Regions from separate parts of the Streptomyces sp. SCSIO 30461 genome, predicted to be linked through region 1. Evidence: riboswitches for the same ligand, from Rfam matches in the RefSeq annotation. Region 1 holds a riboswitch; each other region holds the start of a gene.

Region 1 (5,032 bases):
TCTACTCGCGGGGGATCAAGGCCCCGGCGCCCGGTGGCCGGATGAAGGAGTCCCTCACGGTGGAGCAGCAGGTCGAGCGTACTCGGAGCAATCTCTTCGGCTTCCTGGACGCGCTCGGCGGGTGAGTTTCGCCCGGACGTGCGGCCCGCCGTCGTGGTGGCAAGACTGGAGGTATGGCTACCAAGGCACGCCTGGAAGGCGGACCGGACGACCTGCAGGGGAAGGTCGTGCCGATCACGCCGCCAGGACGCGAACTGAAGATTCCGCACCGTGGCGGCTATGAGCACTTCAAGGCCACCACGCGACACGAGGACAGCGCCGAGGGGCGGCTGACCGTGTACGAGTGGTGGGAGCGGACAGAAGTCGCCGAGTAGTCGCCGGAGGGTGCGGATCCGCCGGGTCGGTGGGACAGCCCGCCGCGCTGGTACGGGAGGCGATCTGCGCCGTACGGGGTACGAGAGGGGCCTTCTCGCGGGTCGCACGGAAAAGTGGTGTGGATCTTGCTCCGCATGGCGTAAGGTTGTGTTCACCGACGCGGGGTGGAGCAGCTCGGTAGCTCGCTGGGCTCATAACCCAGAGGTCGCAGGTTCAAATCCTGTCCCCGCTACTGAAGCAGAGGGCCCGGATCCAGCAGCATGCTGGATCCGGGCCCTCTGTCTGTGTGTTGTCGGGCCTTGTGGCGGCTTGGCCGCTGGTGAGGGTCGGCCGCTTAGCCCGGTTGGCCGACGGTGACTCGCCCCGCGGCGCGGCTGAGGCCAGCCTTGGTGGTGCGCGGATCCGTCCGCGGCCGTGGGCGGATCGGCGGGAGAGCAGTCTTGGCACAGTACGACGGCGGCGAGGGACCCCGGCCGAGAAGCGGCGGCCGTGTCCTCGTGCTGCTGCTGCCCTGGCTGACGATCATCGCCGGTTTGGTCTTCGACCTGTTCACCCCGGAGACGTACCGCGCATCACCGTTCTTCGCCGCCGCCCCGCTGCTCGCCGCCCCGTTCTACACATGGCGCGGCACCCTGGTGACGACGGCTGCCGGTGTGCTGACCGTGCTGGGGCTGAACGTCTACAACGGCACCTTGGGCCAGGTGCCGCCGGCGACTGAGGTTTTCACCGTGCTCACGGTGTCGATCGTCGCCCTCTACATCAACCGGGTACTCCGCCGCAGTGGTGAGCGGCTCGCCTCCGCCCGTGTCATCGCGGAGGCGGCCCAGCGCGCCGTGCTGCCCGAACCGGCCGAGCGTATCGGTGGGCTGAATGTGGCCGCACGGTACGAGGCGGCGCAGGCGGACGCGTTCATCGGCGGTGACCTGTACGCCGTCCAGAACACCGCGTTCGGTGTCCGTCTGATCGTCGGCGACGTCAGGGGAAAGGGGCTGGACGCGGTCGAGGCGGTGGCGGTGCTGCTCGGAGCGTTCCGCGAGGTGGCCGATGAGGAGCCCTCCTTGGAAGGGATCGCCCAGCGCCTGGAGCGGGCGCTGGCACGGGGGGACAGCCGCCCGCACGGACTCGACCGGGTGGAGGGGTTCACCACGGCGGTGCTGGCCGAGATCCCGCGCGACGGGAGTCGCGTCCGGGTGGTCAACCGGGGCCATCCGCCTCCGATCGTCATGTACGCGGACGGCGCGCTCTACATGCTGGAGCCGAGCCAGAACGCGCTGCCGCTCGGAATGGGGGATCTCGCCCACTGGCCGGACCACGTGGACGAGGCGCCGTTTCCGGCCGGAGCGACGCTGCTCCTGTACACGGACGGGCTGTCCGAGGCCCGCGACCGGCACGGCACCTTCTATGATCCGCGGGCGCGGCTCGGGGGTCTGGTCTTCCCGGGGCCCGACGAGCTGCTGGACGCGGTGGTGGCCGATGTGCGGCGGCACACGGGTGGCGGCCTGGCGGACGACATGGCATTGCTGGCGGTCGCCAGGCCGGGTGTGCATCAGCCGGTAGGGAACAGGTCGGTGCCGGTTGCGTCCTGAGGCCTGTGGGTGGCCCAGAGGCGCCTTGTCGCTCCGGTTGGTCCGGCCGGTCCGCCCTGGTCAGTCGGCTCCCAACGTCTGAGCTTGATGAATCATCAGATATTCAACGGTGAACAATGTGTCGTGAGGGGCGGTCAACTTGCCCTATTTGCTCACCTGATGGGCGTTAAGTCCAGGCCGAAAATAGTTAATGATCAAGGGGGACGGCTTGGAATGGAGCGTCGGCGTCTATTAACGTTCGATAACGCAGCACGGTCGTCCCAGTCGTCGCAAGAGGCGGCACCGTGCGCATGCGCCGAATCCCGCAAGGGAACCGGGGAACCACCATTTGGGGTGAATCGGGTACTTCAGGGTGCCTGTAGGAGACCTTCCTGCTCCGAACCCGTCAGCTAACCCGGTAGGCGAGAAGGAAGGAAAGGAGCACGCCTCCGTGGCGTCCAACGAGCCTGCCCTCCAGGGGATTCCCACCACCGAGTGGGCCCCGGCCGCCGAGTGGATTCCTTCCGACGGGACGGAGGAGTGGAATCCGACGGAGGAGTCCCTCCGCCCGGTCCGCGGCAGGCACCGTGTCGTCAAACAGCGAGGCGGCGGTCTCGCCCGGAGCTCCACCGTGCTCGGTGTGGGCGTGATCGCCGCTGTCGGCGCGGGCGGCATAGCCACCGCGCAGGACAAGCCGGCCGTCTCCATATCCCTGCCCGACAGCATCAAGGACAACCTTCCGGACGCCCAGTCGCTGCCGGGCGTGGCCTCCCTGATGTCGGAGTCCTCCGACGACTCCGACGACTCCGACGAGCAGGGCGCGGGCGGGGCGGCCGACGCACCGCTCTCGGCGATGTCCGTCGCCACCACCGCCGGTACAGCCGAGCAGACCGGGGCCCAGCAGACCACCGCGGGCGAGGCGCTGCGCGCCCGTATCCTCCAGCAGGCCGAGCAGCAGCAGGCCGGGGTGGAGGCCGAAGCGAGGGCGGCAGCCGAGAACGCCGCCGCCGAACAGGCCGCTGCCGAGGCGACGAGGCAGCAGTCCGCCGCGGAGGCCGCAGCCGCCGAGGCCAAGCGCAAGGCGGAAGAGGAGGCTGCGGAGGCCGCAGCGGCTGCGGAGGCCGCCCGACTCGCCGAGCTGGCCGGGCGCTACGCGCTGCCGACGTCCTCGTACACCATCACCTCCACCTACGGTGAGTCCGGCTCCATGTGGTCGTCCGGCCAGCACACCGGCCTCGACTTCGCGGCGCCCACCGGCACCCCCGCGAAGGCCGTGCACGGCGGCACGGTCAAGTCGGCGGGCTGGTCCGGGTCGTACGGCTACCGCGTGGTGCTGGAGCTCGAGGACGGCACCGAGATCTGGTACGCCCACCTGTCGTCGATGAGTGTCAGCGCGGGCCAGAAGGTCGGGACGGGCGACACCGTCGGACGCGTCGGCGCGACCGGCAATGTCACCGGGCCGCATCTGCACCTTGAGGTGCACACCCCGTCCGGTGCCGGCGTGGACCCGGCCGCCTGGCTGCGGGACAAGGGCCTCAGCATCTGAAGCACCGTGCAGCACCGCACCCGGGGTGCCTGGCCCGACGGCGGCTCAGGCGCCACGGGTGCGGTGCTGCACGCGCTTCGTCCGCTTCCTCGCCCATTCACCCGCGATAGGGGTTGTAGCCCTCGTAGTCCCGGTGCGGCGGAGGAATCCGGACGCGCCCCGTCGCTCGCGCCGCGTAGGTTAGGGCCGGTGACGCGACATGCTTGCGCTGCCACAGGTGATGCAGCAGCTCCTGCTCGCGTGCGGTGAAGTCCGGTCCTGCCGTGCCCTGGTGCGCTCGGTGGCGCAGGAACGCCAGCGAGGTGGCGAACCCCTCGTACTCGGACACGGCACGGGCCGCCGCGCTCCCATGAACACGCGCCGCCGCGTCCCGGGCCAGCGTGCGCGCCCGCATCGAGGACAGGGCGAGCGGCTCGGCGGGGGAGATCCAGCCCGCCGCCGCGTACGGGGGAAGCTGGGTCGCGACCGTGTGCAGTTCGCGCTGCCTGCTCCAGACCGCGAGCCATGTGAGCAGTGCGAAGGCCGGGACCATGAAGAGCCCGTACACCGCGAAGAAGCCCCAGGGGCCGAAGACCGCCGAGCCGTTCCACAGGGCGTGCACGCCTATCGCCAGGGTCAGGCCGAGCAGCGGCAGCACGGTCCGGCGCAGTCTCCGGCGGCGGGCGGTGAGTGCGGCGGCACCGAAGCCGATGCCGGTCAGCACGGTGAACAGGGGATGGGCGAACGGCGACATCAGGATGCGTACGACGAACGTCGCCGCTGTCCCGGAAGCGAAGCCCGAGCGGCCGAACTCCTGGTCCTCCAGGAAGGCGTTGCCGAGATAGAGGATGTTCTCGGTGAACGCGAAGCCGGTCGCGGTGAACCCGGCCACCACGACCCCGTCCACGATCCCGGTGAAGTCCTTCCTGCGCAACAGGAAGATGAGCAGCACGGCCGCGGCCTTCGCGCTCTCCTCCACCACCGGCGCGATGATCGTGGCACCGATCGTGTCGGCCGATCTCGGATCGGCGGTCGCGGTCGCTATCCACTGGGTGGCGAAGGAGTTGGCGATGATCGCGATGAGCGCGGCGGCGCAGGCCCCCCAGGCGAAGGCGAAGAGCAGATTCCGCCATGGCCCCGGTTCCACGCGGTCCAGCCACCGGAACGCCGCCATCAGCAGCGGGACCGGCAGCAGGGCGAGAGCGAGACCCACTGCGAACCCCTCGGTGCCGGTCTGCTCGCGCACCAGCGCCAGGATGACCAGACCGCACAGGGCGAGCAGGGTGATCACGGTCCAGGCGCGCACCGCCGCGCTGCGCCAGAGTGCCCGGCGCGGTTTGTAGCGCCAGCGCGCAGGCTCCGGCACGGCGTCGAAGAGCAGCTGCTCGTCACACGCCGGGATGGCGGGGTGGGGCGCCGTGGGATACGGCTGCCTGATCCGGTCGGACACCTGACGACCCTAACGACCGCCACCGACAGCCGCGATGCGTTATCCGGCAATTCCGGATGTGTTACCGCGCACGTTCGGGCCCGGCCGGGCGCCGCGCGCCTGGTGCGGGCGGGTGGG
Region 2 (5,032 bases), 2.7 Mb from region 1:
CGGCCGATCACGTGCTGCGGGCCGAGCTGCGGGCGGTGATCTCCAGCGGGGACGCCTACACCAGCACGGACAAGCCGGTCATCGACTGGACGGACGCGGCCGAGCGGGAAGCCCTCATCGATTCGCGGGCCCGTGACGGGTTCGCGCTGCTGACCGTGCTGGACGGCCGGGCCGTGCCCGGGGATGTGGGCCAGGCCGCGCGGTTGCTGGCCACCGTGCTGGGCCAGGACCTGGAGCAGGACGGGGGCGTCTTCAAGATCGCCCGCAAGGTGGCCGCGGACCGGGTCATCTCCACGGTTGATCCCGAGGCCCGGCACGGCCACAAGACCGTCCGCCGGTCCTTCGACGGTTACAAGGGTCATGTGGCCGAGGAACCCGACAGCGAGGTCATCACCGCGACCGAGGTCACGGCGGGCAACGCCGGCGATGCCGAGCCCGCCGCCGACCTGCTCGCCGACGTTCTCCAACCACCTGCCGCCGAGCAGGCAGACCAGGCGCGGGCCGAAGTCTACGGCGACGCCGCTTACGGGACCGGGCCGCTGCTGGCCGAGCTGGACGACGCGGGCGCCCGGGTGATGGTCAAGGTGCAGGCGGCCAACGCGCCCGGTGGGCGGTTCTCCAAGGACGCCTTCACCATCGATCTGGAGGCAGGGCAGGTCACCTGCCCGAACCAGGTGACCGCCGCGATCCGCCCGAAGTCTGATGGCGGTGGGACGGCCTGCTTCAAGACCGCCTGCGCCGCCTGCCCCCTTGCGGCGCAGTGCACTACCGCCAGGAACGGACGCGTCATCACCATCGGCCCTCACGAAGAACACCTGGCCCGGGGCCGGGCTCGCAGTGCGGACCCCGTCTGGCTGGCCGCCTACCGGGCCACCCGCCCCAAGGTCGAACGCAAGATCGCCCACCTGATGCGGCGGCGACACGGCGGACGCCGCGCCCGGGTGCGGGGCCGGGCCAAGATCGCCGCCGACTTCTCCTTGCTGGCCGCCGCCGTCAACGTCGCGCGGCTCGGCGTGCTCGGAATCATGTCCACAGGCAGTGACAAGTGGGCGGTCGCCGCCGGCTGACCGTCCCGAGGGCGCCCTGGACCATGCAAACGACCCGCACGCGGCCGTGCCAAGCCCTCAACAGCCCCCACGACGGCCACGAACCGCCCACACGCCGCCCGACCACCAGCCAGCAACCACGACCCTGACACCCCCAACGGCGACACCGCACGCCCAGGACGACCCGCTTAACACCAGTCACCTAGACGTCGCCTCAGTCGGAGAGGTGGTTCAGAGGCGGACGCCGTGCTTCCGGAGGTAGGCCAGCGGATCTATGTCGGAGCCGTAGCCGGGTGCGGTGCGGATCTCGAAGTGGAGGTGCGGACCCGTGGAGTTGCCGGTGGAGCCGGAGAGGCCGATCTGCTGTCCGCCGCTCACGTCCTGTCCGGCCGAGACGGACAGGACGGAGAGGTGAGCGTACTGGGCGTAGGTGCCGTCGGTGTGCCGGATGACGACCTGGTTCCCATACGCTCCCGCCCAACCGGCCGAGACGACAGAGCCGGGACCGACGGACTTGACCGAGGTGCCCGTGGAGGCGATGAAGTCGAGACCGGTGTGGTAGCCGCTGGACCACAGGGCACCCGGGGTGCGGTACGCGGTGCTGACACCTCCGGTGACCGGGGCGGAGTAGAAGGACGCCTTGTCCTGCGGGGCCGGGACCTCGGGAGCCGCGGCAGCCTCGACCTTGGCCTTGACCGCGGACTCACCCTTGGCCTTGGCCTCGGACTTGATCTGCGGGGCGGTCGGGGCCGTCTTGGGGGCGTCGGCGGTACGGTCGGCCGAGCGCGAGGCCCGGTCCGGCCGCGCCGGCGCCTGGGCGGGGCGCTCCGCCGGGGCCGCGGCCCTCGCCGGGGCGCCGAGGGCGAGCTTGAGGCCCGGGTGGATCAGCGAGGGATTCTCACCGACAGCCTCGCGGTTGTCGGCGTACAGCTTCTGCCAGCCGCCACGAACCCGCTGTTCGACGGCGATCTTGGAGAGGTGGTCGCCGGGCGCGACCGTGTAGGTCTTGGGCGACTTCGGTGCGGCGACGGCCTGTGGGACTGCGGCCTGGCGGATGGCGGCGGTGCGTTCGGCGGTGACCGTGGGAGCGGACTGCCCCGTGGCGTGCGCCGCACCCGCGGCGCCGATGAGCGGTAGTGCGATGGCGGCGCCACCCGTACCCGCGGCAACGAATCCGCGGGCGAGCGGGCTGGTCTTCGGTCGGCGGTGCTTACCCCGTCCGGGCATGGCGAATTCCTCTCCGGCGCCTGCGAGGTGAGCTGTCGGATTCGGGCTGGAGCTGCCCGGCCGCGCGAAGGCGCGACTACACCCCTAGCCGTCCGGAATCCCGGGACGGCGGCTTACCTGGGTCCCCCGCTCCTGCCACGCGTGGGTGTGTGCGGAATTCCGGTCGGCGGCAGGATTCGGCGGTCCGACCGGATTGCGGTGACCGTAGGCGAGTCGGACGAGCCGTACAAGCAGTGCTATTCAGTCGGCATTCGCCCGCGCGATATCAACGGGGATTTTACGGTCACTCTGCGTGGATTACGGATCTTTGATCGCCTTATAGGCAAAGGGTTTTGATGGGGAGACACGGCGACGGACCGTCACGAATATGATCCCGCTCACGACGGGAATACCATCCCATTACCAATGGGTGCACTCTGCCTTAATCAACTAAAACGGACACAAGCCGCATTCAACCCAGAGAGGAGCGCATCGGGCGGGGTGATTTTTTGGGGAATCCATGTCGTATGGTCGGGTGCACACCGCCGTCGGCGTGCGACACCCACCGCAGACACGGAGGAGCCCCCGTGACACAGCAGCTGCCCCAGGCCCCCTCGACCGAGCCCGAACTCTCGGGCGTGCGCAACTTCCGGGACGTGGGTGGACTGCCGACCGTGGACGGGCGCCGGGTGCGACACGGCAGGCTGTTCCGCAGCGGGCACCTCGCCCATGCCACCGCCGACGACGCAGCGTTCCTGACTTCCCTCGCACTCCACACGATCTTCGACTTCCGCAACTCCGCCGACCACAGGCTGGAGGGGCCCGATGTCGAGCTGCCCGGGGTGCGGAACGTGAACATCCCGCTCAGCGACCCCGCCGACGGCGCCGAGTTCTGGAGGATGGTGCATGACGGCGATCTGGAGCAGCTGCGCTCGATCCTCTCCGAGGGCAAGGCCGCCGACCGGATGTCCGATTCGTACCGGAAGATGGTCCGCGAACGGACGGACGAGCACAGCCGGGTCCTGCACTCCCTGGCCGAGGACAGCGTCCCCGCACTGATGCACTGTGCTGCGGGCAAGGACCGCGCGGGCCTGTCGATCGCGATCTCACTGCTCGCGGTCGGCGTCGAGCGGGACGCCATCGAGGCCGACTATCTGAAGTCGAACGACCCCCACCGCCGCTACAGGGTGCGCCGCAGCGACACATCACCGGCCGGAATGTCCCCTGAGGTCATGGAGCTGCTGCGACCGCTCTTCGACGCGCGTGCGGAGTACCTGGCGGCCGCCTTCGACACCATCGAGGAGACCTGGGGCGGCACTGAGCGCTATCTGACCGAGGGACTCGGCCTCACCTCCGCAACCCGGGAGCGGCTGCGCGACCGCCTGCTGGACGGATCGGTCTGAGCACCTGCCCGCTCGGGACTCACTGCCCGCCGACGGTGAACAGCAGATAGAGGAACGCCGCGAACAGGTGCCCCGCGACGAGATAGGCGAAAAGACGGACAGCCAGTCCGAGCGGGAACCTCTGATCGCTCGATCGCGACTTTCCACGCTTTTCAGTCATCACGCTTCTCCTCGGGTGTGCGGGCGGGCATGCGGATCGGGGCTCTGCAGCAGGGTGTGGACGAACATCAGTTCCACGCCGCCTGGCGTGGCTGCGGCGATACGGTGCGGTGTGAGCGAGTCGAAATGGGCGCTGTCCCCCGGGTCGAGTTCGTGCACGGTGTCGCCGAGGCCGAGCCGCAGTCGTCCCTCCAGTACGTGCAGCCACTCCTCGCCCGGGTGGACCCGCACGAGATCGCCCTGGGCTCCGTAAGGCACCCGCACCCTGAGGGCCTGCATGGCGCGCCCCCGCCCGCCGGCCTGCCGGTAGCTCCAGCCGTCGGCTTCCGCGGGACCCATCCTGCCGCCGCGGATGACGGAGTCGCGTTCCGGTGGGTGCTCGCCGAGCAGTTCGGCGACGGTCGTGCCGTAGACCCTCGCGAGGGTGAGCAGCATCGGCAGCGAAGGCTGCCGCCGACCGGTCTCCAGCCGGGACAGATGCGCGGGCGACAGGCCCGCCCGCTGGGCGGCGGCCTCCAGGGTGAGGCCGCGACGGCGGCGCAGGGCCCGCAGGCGGGGGGCCATGTCGGGCAGGTCGTCCGACGGCCGGCCCGGGTGCTCCGACTGCTCTGCGGGGCCTGAGGCGGAAAGGCTCATGCGTCCATTGCGCCAGGGTCTTTCCCCAGAGGCAAACTCTTTGCCTCTGGGGCAAATCAGCAAGCCTATCGCTGGGCCACGGCCTGCTTCACCAGAGTCCTGCCGAAGTCCCACATCAGCCCGCCGCCGTGCGCCTCGTCCATCACAGCGGTGAACGCGGCGACGAACCGGTCGACCTCCGCCGCCCCGATGACCAGCGGGGGAATCAACTTGATCACCTCCATGTGGTCCCCCGAGACCTGAGTGAGGATGCGGTGCTTCTCAAGCAACGGCGACACCACCATCTGCGCGAAAAGCCCCTTGCGAGCGGCTTGCAACATGGTCCACCGGCCGCGCAGTCTCAGCGATGACGGCCTGCCGAACTCGATGCCGATCATCAGGCCCCGGCCCCGGACCTCTTTCAGCAGCTCATAGCGGTCCACGAGCGCCGCGAGCCGGGACTTCAGCAGTTCGCCGGTGGTTCGCGCGTTGGCGACGAGCCGCTCGTCCTCCAGGACCGCCAGCACCGCGAGCCCGGCGGCCATCGCCTGCGCGTTCGCTCCGAAGCTCGCCGAGTGCACCAGCACCCGGTCCATGGACGAG
Region 3 (5,032 bases), 560 kb from region 1:
AGACGTTCGAGTACCAGGGTCGCCCGACGCCGTTCTCCTCCGCGCGCGGTTGCTGTCCCGCCCTGGGGTCGATCATGGTGTAGCCGGTCTCGCCCGGCATGACCATGTGCAGATGCTCGCGCGCCAGCCGCTTGACGTAAGCGTCGTCCTGGAGCCGCGCCTTCTCGTCCCTCAGCCGTTCCACCCGCTCGCGGGCCTCGTCGGCGAGCCGCTGCTGCTCGGCGATCTCGTTGCGCTGCGACACGTACTGCCGCGTCGGATAGGCGAGCGCGACGATCATCGAGCAGACCACCAGTGCGAGGAAGGCCGCGCGCCCGGTGAGCCGGGAGCGGCGTGCCTGGCGGCGGGTCTGCGAGCGGTAGACCCGGGCGGCGGTCTGCTCGCCGAGCAGCCGCAGCCGGGTCGCGGTGGAAAACCGGTCCCGGTCCCGGGCCATGCGTGCCCCTCCCCGTTCGATGCGGTCCGTACATGCCGACGTCCCCGCACACGGTACGTGACCGGGTGCGGGGACGTGCGGAACGGACGTGCGCCAGAGCCGGCGGCCCGTCCGATGACCGCCGTCCGACGGCCATCGGACGGCTCTCGGACCGTCAGCCCTTGAAGCGCGGGAAGGCGCTGCGACCGGCGTACACCGCGGCGTCGTCGAGGATCTCCTCGATACGCAGCAGCTGGTTGTACTTGGCGACGCGCTCCGAGCGGGCCGGCGCGCCCGTCTTGATCTGGCCGCAGTTGGTGGCCACAGCCAGGTCGGCGATGGTGACGTCCTCGGTCTCACCGGAGCGGTGGGACATCATGCACTTGAAGCCGTTGCGCTGGGCGAGCTCGACTGCGTCCAGGGTCTCGGTCAGCGAACCGATCTGGTTGACCTTGACCAGCAGGGCGTTGGCGGTGCCCTCCTCGATACCCCGGGCGAGACGCTCCGGGTTGGTGACGAACAGGTCGTCGCCGACCAGCTGCACCTTGGTGCCGAGCTTGTCGGTGATCACCTTCCAGCCCGCCCAGTCGTCCTCGAACAGCGGGTCCTCGATGGACACGAGCGGGTACGCGGAGACGAGCTCCTCGTAGTACTCGGTCATCTCGGCGGCGGAGCGCTCCTTGCCCTCGAAGAGGTACTTGCCGTCCTTGTAGAACTCGGAGGCGGCGACGTCGAGCGCGAGGGCGACGTCCCTGCCGGGCGCGTACCCGGCCTGCTTGATGGCCTCGATGATCAGGTCGAGTGCCTCGCGGTTGGAGTCCAGGTTCGGGGCGAAGCCGCCCTCGTCACCGAGACCGGTGGACAGACCGCGCTCCTTCAGCACCTTCTTCAGGGTGTGGTAGACCTCGGTGCCCCAGCGCAGCGCCTCGGAGAAGGACTCCGCGCCGATCGGGGCGATCATGAACTCCTGGATGTCCACGTTGGAGTCGGCGTGCGAGCCGCCGTTCAGGATGTTCATCATCGGCACCGGCAGCAGGTGCGCGTTCGGGCCGCCCAGGTAGCGGAAGAGCGGGAGGTCGGAGGCCTCGGAGGCGGCGTGCGCAACGGCCAGCGAGACGCCGAGAATGGCGTTGGCGCCGAGCGATCCCTTGTTGTCGGTTGCGTCGAGGTCGAACATCGCCTGGTCGATCAGGCGCTGCTCGGTCGCGTCGTATCCGACCAGCTCCGGGCCGATCTGCTCCAGCACGGCGAGGACGGCCTTCTCGACGCCCTTGCCCATGTAGCGGTTCTGGTCTCCGTCACGGAGCTCAATGGCCTCGAACGCACCGGTGGAGGCACCGGAGGGCACGGCAGCACGGCCGGTGCTGCCATCGTCGAGGCCGACCTCGACCTCGACCGTGGGGTTGCCTCGGGAGTCCAGGATTTCCCGGGCTACGACGACGTCGATGGACGGCACGAGCATCTCCTTCTGGGATGTGTCGCTAGGAGTGACGCCGCTGCCGCAGCGTCGGTGCAGGGTCGCTTTGGCCTTGCGGCATGAGCCTAACCGGACCGGGGGCCACGCTCGGCCGGGGCCCGACCCGTGGGACGAAAAAGGGTGTGAAACCAGCAGAAACCCCGGCCCTGGGCGCACCTCCCGTATCCGCGGCGCTACGGGGGAAGGGAAGCGCACGGAGACGGCGGGGGTGAGGCGCGCCGGGCCGGGGTTGCCTGGGGGGCGGGGATGCCGCGGAGGTGTTCCCTCGCGGCACCCCCGGTGGGGGGATCCCTGGGCGGGGGCCCTGAGCGGAAGGGCCCCGGGGTTCTGTCGGCCGGGCCGTCCAGCCGCGACCGGGTCAGCTCAGGTGCAGCAGCTGACCGGGGTGGATCACATCGGCGTTGTCGATGATGTCCTTGTTGAGCTCGAACAGCTTCTTCCAGCCGCCCTTGACCTTCTCCGCCTCGGCGATCTTGCTGAGAGTGTCGCCGGGCTTCACCTTGTACTCGCCGTCACCCTTCCTGACAGGGGCGGCGGAACGCTCGGAGCGGGTGGTCGGAGCCTCGGCGCGCTCAGGGGCTGCGGGCTTCGCGGCTTCCTTCGCGGCGGGCTTCGGAGCCTCGGCGGTACCACCGCCGTACGGGGTGCTGGACAGGTTCACACCGCAATTCGGCCAGGCACCCTTGCCCTGACCTGCCAGGACCTTCTCGGCGATCTGTATCTGCTCGCTCTTGCTGGCCTGGTCGGCGGTGGCGGCGAAGGCGGTGCCGCCGTAGGCGGCCCACGTGGAGGCCGAGAACTGGAGGCCGCCGTAGTAGCCGTTGCCGGTGTTGATCGACCAGTTGCCGCCGGACTCGCACTGGGCGACGGCGTCCCACTCGGAGGCGGTCGCCGCCGATGCGGTCCCCGAGATCATGAGCGGCGCGGCGATGGCGGCACCGGTGACACCGGCGGCGTAGGCGGCGATACGGGTGGTGCGGACGGACGGGCGACGACGCTTGCCCTTGCCGGAAAGCAGCATGAAGTGATCCCCTCACCGACGCCTGCGAGGTGAGCTGTCGGGTTCGGGCCGATGGGGTGCCATCCGTCCGTCGGATCGGGTGTCCGACGGCACCGGAAGGCGAGCTGCCCGGCCGCGCGGTCTTGCGTCGCGCGGCTTCACCCCAAGCCGCTCCGAGCCCTCATCGGGCCGGCGCGGCACTTACCTTGGGTCCCCCGCTCCTGCCTACGGCGCTTGAACGCGACGGTTGTTCCCTTCGACCGACGGCAGGATTCGGCGTGACGGTCGACGGGGCCCGCGATGGCGAGCGGTCAGACCGTAAACACACGCCTCCCCGATGTTCAAAGGAGGAACATCGGGGAGAAATCACCCATACCTGACGACGCCTGATGTCCGTTTTCGCAGGTGAGAGGGTGGATGGCCCCACTTAGCGGCCATCCGGGGCCAGTTGACCGGAAGAGACTCATGTCTCACTTTCACAGAAGAGGACATAAGCACCCCAATCCCTACTCCGCCTAGTCCAACTACTCCCGCTCCAAACCGAGATCGAGGCTCTGTCCGGGCAGGATGAGGTCGGCGTCGGTCCCGACGACCTCGCGATTCCCGTCGAAGAGGGCGGGCCAGCCGCCGGGCACCTGATGAGCGTCCGCAATCGAGGAGAGACTGTCACCGGCACGGACGGTGTACGCACCCGTCGCACCGACGCCGTCCCGTGTCGATGTGTCACCTCGCGAGGCATGACGACCGGAATCACTCTCATCGCCCGAATTGCCCGTCTCGCCTGCTTCGTCTTCTTCGGTTGCTTCGGTTGCTTCGGCCACTTCGCCTTCGTCGGCGGCTTCGCCGCGATGCCTGCCGGTGCCGTCACCCGCACCCTGGGCGGAGTCAGCGGACCCGTCCGCGCCCTCACCGCCACCATCGGGCACGCCTCCCGACGGGGACTGCGCGGATTCCGAGGCCCCCGCGGAAGCGTCGGGCGAGCCGGAGTCCGAGCCCGTGGCGGGATCCACGGAGGCCGAGTCCGGGGCCGCGGGCTCCGGAATGACGGCGTCCGCACCATCGCCGAACGTCGGCGGGTCCACCTCACCGCCGGACCCCAAGGTCCGGTCCAGGTCACCCGGATCGACCTCGGGCGCGGTGTCGGTCATGACGAGCCCGGTGACCACGGCGCAGCTCTCCCAAGCCGCCGAGCCCTCCGCCGCCAGCAGCTTCTCCGCGACCGCGATCTGCTGCGATCGGCTCGCCAGATCGGGCCTGGGCGCGTAGGCCGTACCGCCGTGCTGCTCCCAGTCCTGCTGCGAGAGCTGAAGCCCCCCGTAGTAGCCGTTGCCGTAGTCGGCACTCCACACGCCTCCGCTCTCGCAGTTCGCGACCCGGTCCCAGGTGCCGGCGTCGGTGGCGGAGGCCGCACCCGCACCGAGCAGCGGGATGGCGATGGCCGATCCCGTCACCCCTGCCGCGACGATGAGGGCGGGGGCCTGACGAGGGCGCCGGTGTCGACCATTCCCGGAGAGCATGCAGGGGCCTTTCGTGTGACGACAAGGAACCCAGGGGTCCCTGGTAGTTGACGGTGAACCTAACGGCACCCGAACGAGTGTCACAAGTCGATGCAGGGGAGATCACGTGAAAGTCACGTTACTGACGAGACGTCAGCTTTCCGGCGGGGTGAACTCAACGGGCAAAGTACGCAATCCGCGCATGATCAGACCGCCACGCCAACGCAGATCCGAGGAATCCACCGCAAGTCGCAAGTCGGGCAATCGCGTCAGCAGGGTCGCCAGCGCGGTCTGCCCCTCCAGTCGTGCGAGGGGCGCGCCGAGGCAGTAGTGGACGCCGTGCCCGTACCCGAGGTGCTGGTTGTCACGCCTGGCCAGGTCGAGCACATCGGGCTCGGGGAACCGGTCCGGGTCGCGGTCGGCGGCGGCGAGTACGACGAGCACCGGGTCCCCCGCCGCGATCCGCTGCCCTCCGATGCTCAGCGGCTCGGTCGCGAACCGCCAGGTGGCGAGCTCCACCGGACCGTCGAAGCGCAGGAGTTCCTCGACGCCGGTGGCGAGCAGCGCGGTGTCCCCATCGGCGAGGGAGGCCTGGAGCCGTGCACGCTGCTCATGGTGGCGCAGCAACGCGTACACACCATTGC
Region 4 (5,032 bases), 6.8 Mb from region 1:
CGGATCGGTCAAAGCCGGTGATGTCATCGCCTTCTCCGGCAACTCGGGCAACTCCACCGGACCGCACCTGCACTTCGAGGTCCGACCGGGCGGCGGTGACGCGATAAACCCGCTGTCGTGGTTGCGCAGCCACGGGCTCGACCCGACCTGATCCCACCGCACTGGGGGAAAGCCGACTCCGCGCCGTCTTCGGGGGTGCGGCGACCACCGCGGCACCCCCGCCACGGGACTCCTCCGCTACAACTTCTCGACCGGTGCGTACCGCAGCAGCAACCGCTTCGGCTTGGCATCGCCGAAGTCGATCGTCGCCTGGGCGTCCGCGCCCGATCCCGTCACCGCCATCACCGTGCCGAGACCGAACTGGTCATGCGTCACCCGGTCGCCTACCGCCAGCGCGATCACCGGCTTGTCGGCCGCACGACGGGTCGCGAAGCCCGAAGGGCCGGAACGCGACCGCGACGAGGAGAGCGACGAAGTGATCCCCGAGACCGGCCCTGCCGGGGCGGACATCGGCCCCGTCCGCTTCCAGTCCAGATGCGCGTCCGGGATCTCCTCCAGGAAGCGCGACGGCGGGTTGTACGAGGGCTGACCCCAGGCGCTGCGCAGCGAAGAACGGGTCAGATAGAGCCGCTCACGAGCTCTGGTGATTCCCACGTACGCCAGGCGCCGCTCCTCCTCCAGCTCCTTGGTCTGACCCAGCGCCCGCATATGCGGGAAAACCCCGTCCTCCATGCCGGTGAGGAACACGACCGGGAACTCCAGGCCCTTCGCCGTGTGCAGCGTCATCAGCGTGATGACTCCGCTGCCCTCTTCGTCCTCGTCCGGGATCTGATCGGAGTCGGCGACCAGTGCGACCTGCTCCAGGAACTCGGCGAGCGTGCCGGAACCCCCGTCGGCTCCGCGCTCCTGTTCGAACTCGAGAGCGACCGCCGCAAGCTCCTGGAGGTTCTCGATACGGGTCTCGTCCTGCGGATCCGTGGACGCCTGAAGCTCGGCGAGATAGCCGGTGCGCTCCAGCACCGCCTCAAGAACCGTGGCCGGACCCGCGCCCGACTCCACGATCGTGCGCAGCTCCTCCATCAGCGTGTTGAAGCGCTTGACCGCGTTGGCCGAACGGGCGGCCATACCGTACGCCTCGTCCACGCGCCGCAGCGCCTGGGGGAAGGTGATCTTCTCGCGCAGCACGAGGGCATCGATCATCGCCTCGGCGCGCTCACCGATACCGCGCTTGGGGACGTTCAGGATCCGGCGCAGCGGGACGTTGTCCTCGGGGTTGGCGAGGACCCGCAGATAGGCGAGGACGTCCCGGACCTCCTTGCGCTCGTAGAAGCGCACCCCGCCGACGACCTTGTAGGGCAGGCCGACACGGATGAAGATCTCCTCGAAGACACGGGATTGGGCGTTGGTCCGGTAGAAGACGGCGACATCGCCCGCCTTGGCATCGCCTGCGTCCGTCAGCCGGTCGATCTCGTCGGCGACGAACTGCGCCTCGTCGTGTTCGGTGTCGGCGACATAGCCGGTGATCTGCGCGCCCGCACCCGCATTGGTCCACAGGTTCTTGGGGCGGCGGCTCTCGTTGCGCTCGATGACCGCGTTGGCGGCGGAGAGGATCGTCTGAGTGGAGCGGTAGTTCTGCTCCAGCAGGATCGTGGTGGCGTCCGGGTAGTCCTCCTCGAACTGGAGGATGTTGCGGATCGTGGCACCACGGAAGGCGTAGATCGACTGGTCGGCGTCACCGACGACACACAGTTCGGCGGCGGGCAGGTCCTCGTACCCCTCGCCGACCAGCTCGCGCACCAGGGTGTACTGGGCGTGGTTGGTGTCCTGGTACTCGTCCACCAGGACGTGGCGGAAGCGGCGCCGATAGTGCTCGGCGACGTCAGGGAACGCCTGGAGCAGATGGACGGTGGTCATGATGATGTCGTCGAAGTCCAGGGCGTTCGCCTCGCGCAGCCGCGCCTGGTACATCCGGTACGCCTCGGCCAGGGTCTTCTCGAAGCCGCCTCCGGCCTGGAGGGCGCCCCCCGCGACCTGATCGGCGTAGGCCTCCTCGTCGATCAGCTCGTTCTTCAGGTTCGAGATCTTGGCGCTGAAGGACTTCGGCGGGAACTTCTTCGGGTCGAGGTCGAGATCACGGCAGACCAGGGCCATCAGCCGCTTGGAATCGGCGGCGTCGTAGATCGAGAACGACGACGTGAAACCGAGCTTCTTGCTCTCGCGACGCAGGATGCGGACGCAGGCACTGTGGAAGGTGGACACCCACATCGCGTTGGCGCGCGGGCCCACGAGCTGCTCGACCCGTTCCTTCATCTCGCCGGCGGCCTTGTTGGTGAAGGTGATGGCCAGTATCTGCCCTGGGTGCACATTGCGGGTCGCCAGCAGATGCGCGATCCGGTGGGTCAGCACCCGGGTCTTCCCGGAGCCGGCTCCGGCGACGATGAGCAGGGGCGAGCCGGTGTGGACGACGGCGGCACCCTGCTGCTCGTTCAGCCCGTCGAGCAGCGCGGCGGGGTCCACGGCCGGGCGCGGAACACCGCTGCGGTAGTACTCGTCCCTGGTCGGAGGCACGTCGAAGCGCCCGTCGAAGAGGTCGTGCGGGACTTCTTCGGCGGGGCCATGCTCGTCCGGCTCGTCCGGCTCGTCGTACTCGTCGCGCTCCGGAGGCGGGGGTTCCTCCGAGGCCGCCGAGCGCTGGAGGCCGGCCAGGAAGCTTTCGTCAAAGAGGCTGCTCATCGCTCTACGAGTCTAGGCCGCCGCACCGACAGTCCGTCGCCTTCCCCCCGATCCCCCGCTTCGATCCCGCCAAAGTCCCACCGATGTCCGACCCGGCTACCCCGGTCACGATAAGTGAAGTTGCGGCCACGACACGCCAAGGTCACGGAAATGTATCGGACATAATGCGCACCGACCTTCACAAGAGCGCCACAGTTTGGCTAGCGTGCTCGCCCAGGCAGCCCGTACCCCCGCGGCGACAAACGCCAATCGGGCCGCTCGCGCCGAATCCGACCATTCCGCAAGGAAAGTGAGGAACCGGGGACCCAACCCTCCTGCGCCGACCAGCACAAGAGGGGCTCCACCGGGGTGAATCGGGCCAAGCCCAGCAAGGCCCGTAGGACAACCTTCCGTTCCGTCCGAACCCGACAGCTAACCCGGTAGGCGGCAAACGGAAGGAGATGCCGTCTTGGCATCGCACCGCAAGGCGACGCATGCCCGTACGGGTACACGCACGAAGAGTCCCGCCGTCGGGTTCACGACGGCGGCCATCGCGGGAGTGACCTTGCTCTCCGCGCAGAGTGCCCGGGCCGAACCGCGGCCCAGTGTCGACGAGGTCCAGAAGAAGGTCGACGACCTCTACCGCCAGGCCGGCACCGCGACTCAGCAGTACAACCGCGCGAAAGAGGAAACGGCGCAGCAGCGCCGCAAGGTGGACCGGCTACTCGACGACGACGCGGAGCGCACGGAGTCCCTTAACGAAGCCCGGCGCGCGCTCGGATCGTACGCCACCGCCCAGTACCGCGCGGGCACGGTCACGCCGACCGCCGCGCTGCTCCTCTCGGACAGCCCCCAGCAGTACTTCGACCAGACGCGTCTGACGGACCGGCTCTCCGAGGAGCAGCGCGAGGCGGTCACCGATTTCGAGGAGCAGCGGTCCGCGGCGACGGAGCAACGCGCGGAGGCGACCTGGAGCCTGGATGCGCTCAGCGCCTCGCAGGCGTCGCTGCGCACCACCAAGGAGACGGTGCAGCGCAAGCTCGCCGACGCGCGGGAGCTGCTGGGGACGCTGACGGCGGAGGAGAAGGCACGGCTCGCGGAGCTTGAGCGCCGGCAGGAGGAGAAGGCCCGTCGCAAGGCCGAGGCGAAGGCCCAGGCCGAAGCTGAGTCCAGGGCGGCGGCCGAGGCCGAAACCGAACAGCGGGCACAACCGCAGCAGGAGGGCACCGGCACGAGCACGGCCGCCGGTTCGTACGCCGCCAAGGCTCAGAAGGTGCTGTCCTTCGCACGCACCCAGCTGGGCAAGCCGTACGTCTGGGGGGCGACGGGCCCCAGCTCCTACGACTGCTCCGGCTTCACCCAGGCCGCTTGGCGCGCCGCCGGTGTCGATCTGCCCCGCACCACCTGGGATCAGGTCGAGGTGGGGCAGCGGGTGGCGGCCAAGGACCTCGTGCCCGGTGACCTCGTGTTCTTCTACGACGACATCAGCCACGTCGGGATCTATGTCGGCAACGGCCAGATGATCCATGCCCCGAAGCCGGGTGCGAACATCCGCGAGGAGTCGATCTACCACATGCCGATCCACGGGAGTGTGCGGCCGGTCTGATCCCGAACCGCGCCCCGAACGACGCAACGGGCGCCCCTCGTCGTGAGGGGCGCCCGTTGCCTGCCAGGTCAGGTCGAGGACGGGTCAGCTCGGCTCAGGTCCAGAGAGTCGCGATGAAGATGTTGGCGACGGTCAGGACGCCGACCGCGCCGAACACCGCCTTGTCCACCCGCTCCTCGTCCCGCTTCACATAGACGAGCCCGAGGATCACCACCAGCACCGCGAGCTTGATGCCGACCTTGAGGTTGTTCACCGTCTGGTCGTCCGCCTCATTGAGCCCCACCAGCGCCACACCCGTGACCAGCATCGTCAGTGCCCCGTGGAGCATCGCCGGGGTGAAGCGGGCCGTCCCGGCGCCCATCGCCTTCATCTGGGTCAGGAAACCACCGAGCAGCGCGGCGATACCGATGATGTGCAGCGCGACGAAGACATTGATGAGTACGTCCATGGCACCGGAGCCTAGCCCCCCGATCGGAAACCGACTATAGCGGGCCGACTTCCATCAATACCGGTCATGTCGACCCATCCGCTCACCAGGTCGGTCTAGCGTCCTCCCCCAGGTGATCGACCTGCCGGCTTCATACCGGTCAGCAGACTCGACCGCCGCGCCGAAGGATCCGGCGGCGGGCCGCTTCCCCTGGGCGGACCGCCGCCGGAACCGTACGGAACGACCTACCGGACACCGGAAGGACTGGCCTTCGTGGCAGCGCACCG

Evidence for each region. A riboswitch is a leader RNA that binds a small molecule or an ion and turns the genes downstream of it on or off. The one in region 1 is predicted to bind cyclic di-AMP.
Region 2: it holds a riboswitch for cyclic di-AMP, as region 1 does, so the genes downstream of both, V1460_RS14300 (LysM peptidoglycan-binding domain-containing M23 family metallopeptidase) here and V1460_RS02415 (M23 family metallopeptidase) in region 1, are expected to answer to the same signal.
Region 3: it holds a riboswitch for cyclic di-AMP, as region 1 does, so the genes downstream of both, V1460_RS04840 (transglycosylase family protein) here and V1460_RS02415 (M23 family metallopeptidase) in region 1, are expected to answer to the same signal.
Region 4: it holds a riboswitch for cyclic di-AMP, as region 1 does, so the genes downstream of both, V1460_RS32600 (NlpC/P60 family protein) here and V1460_RS02415 (M23 family metallopeptidase) in region 1, are expected to answer to the same signal.

Annotation. Positions count from the first base shown of each region.
Region 1 is NZ_CP146101.1:501,960-506,991, forward strand. It holds gene V1460_RS02395 (FBP domain-containing protein) at 1-125, shown strand, start outside; gene V1460_RS02400 (DUF5988 family protein) at 174-374, shown strand; tRNA gene V1460_RS02405 (tRNA-Met) at 534-607, shown strand; gene V1460_RS02410 (PP2C family protein-serine/threonine phosphatase) at 816-1,961, shown strand; cyclic di-AMP (ydaO/yuaA leader) riboswitch at 2,245-2,380, shown strand; gene V1460_RS02415 (M23 family metallopeptidase) at 2,392-3,486, shown strand; gene V1460_RS02420 (PrsW family intramembrane metalloprotease) at 3,584-4,915, opposite strand.
Region 2 is NZ_CP146101.1:3,229,759-3,234,790, reverse strand. It holds gene V1460_RS14305 (IS1182 family transposase) at 1-1,067, shown strand, start outside; gene V1460_RS14300 (LysM peptidoglycan-binding domain-containing M23 family metallopeptidase) at 1,278-2,273, opposite strand; cyclic di-AMP (ydaO/yuaA leader) riboswitch at 2,278-2,431, opposite strand; gene V1460_RS14295 (tyrosine-protein phosphatase) at 2,840-3,655, shown strand; gene V1460_RS14290 (DUF6126 family protein) at 3,675-3,815, opposite strand; gene V1460_RS14285 (XRE family transcriptional regulator) at 3,815-4,450, opposite strand; gene V1460_RS14280 (aspartate aminotransferase family protein) at 4,516-5,032, opposite strand, start outside.
Region 3 is NZ_CP146101.1:1,058,861-1,063,892, reverse strand. It holds gene V1460_RS04850 (septum formation initiator family protein) at 1-436, opposite strand, end outside; gene eno (phosphopyruvate hydratase) at 591-1,877, opposite strand; gene V1460_RS04840 (transglycosylase family protein) at 2,251-2,913, opposite strand; cyclic di-AMP (ydaO/yuaA leader) riboswitch at 2,918-3,135, opposite strand; gene V1460_RS04835 (transglycosylase family protein) at 3,417-4,343, opposite strand; gene V1460_RS04830 (cytochrome P450) at 4,542-5,032, opposite strand, start outside.
Region 4 is NZ_CP146101.1:7,268,720-7,273,751, forward strand. It holds gene V1460_RS32590 (M23 family metallopeptidase) at 1-151, shown strand, start outside; gene pcrA (DNA helicase PcrA) at 238-2,733, opposite strand; cyclic di-AMP (ydaO/yuaA leader) riboswitch at 2,985-3,175, shown strand; gene V1460_RS32600 (NlpC/P60 family protein) at 3,182-4,318, shown strand; gene V1460_RS32605 (hypothetical protein) at 4,413-4,766, opposite strand; gene V1460_RS32610 (NlpC/P60 family protein) at 5,019-5,032, shown strand, end outside.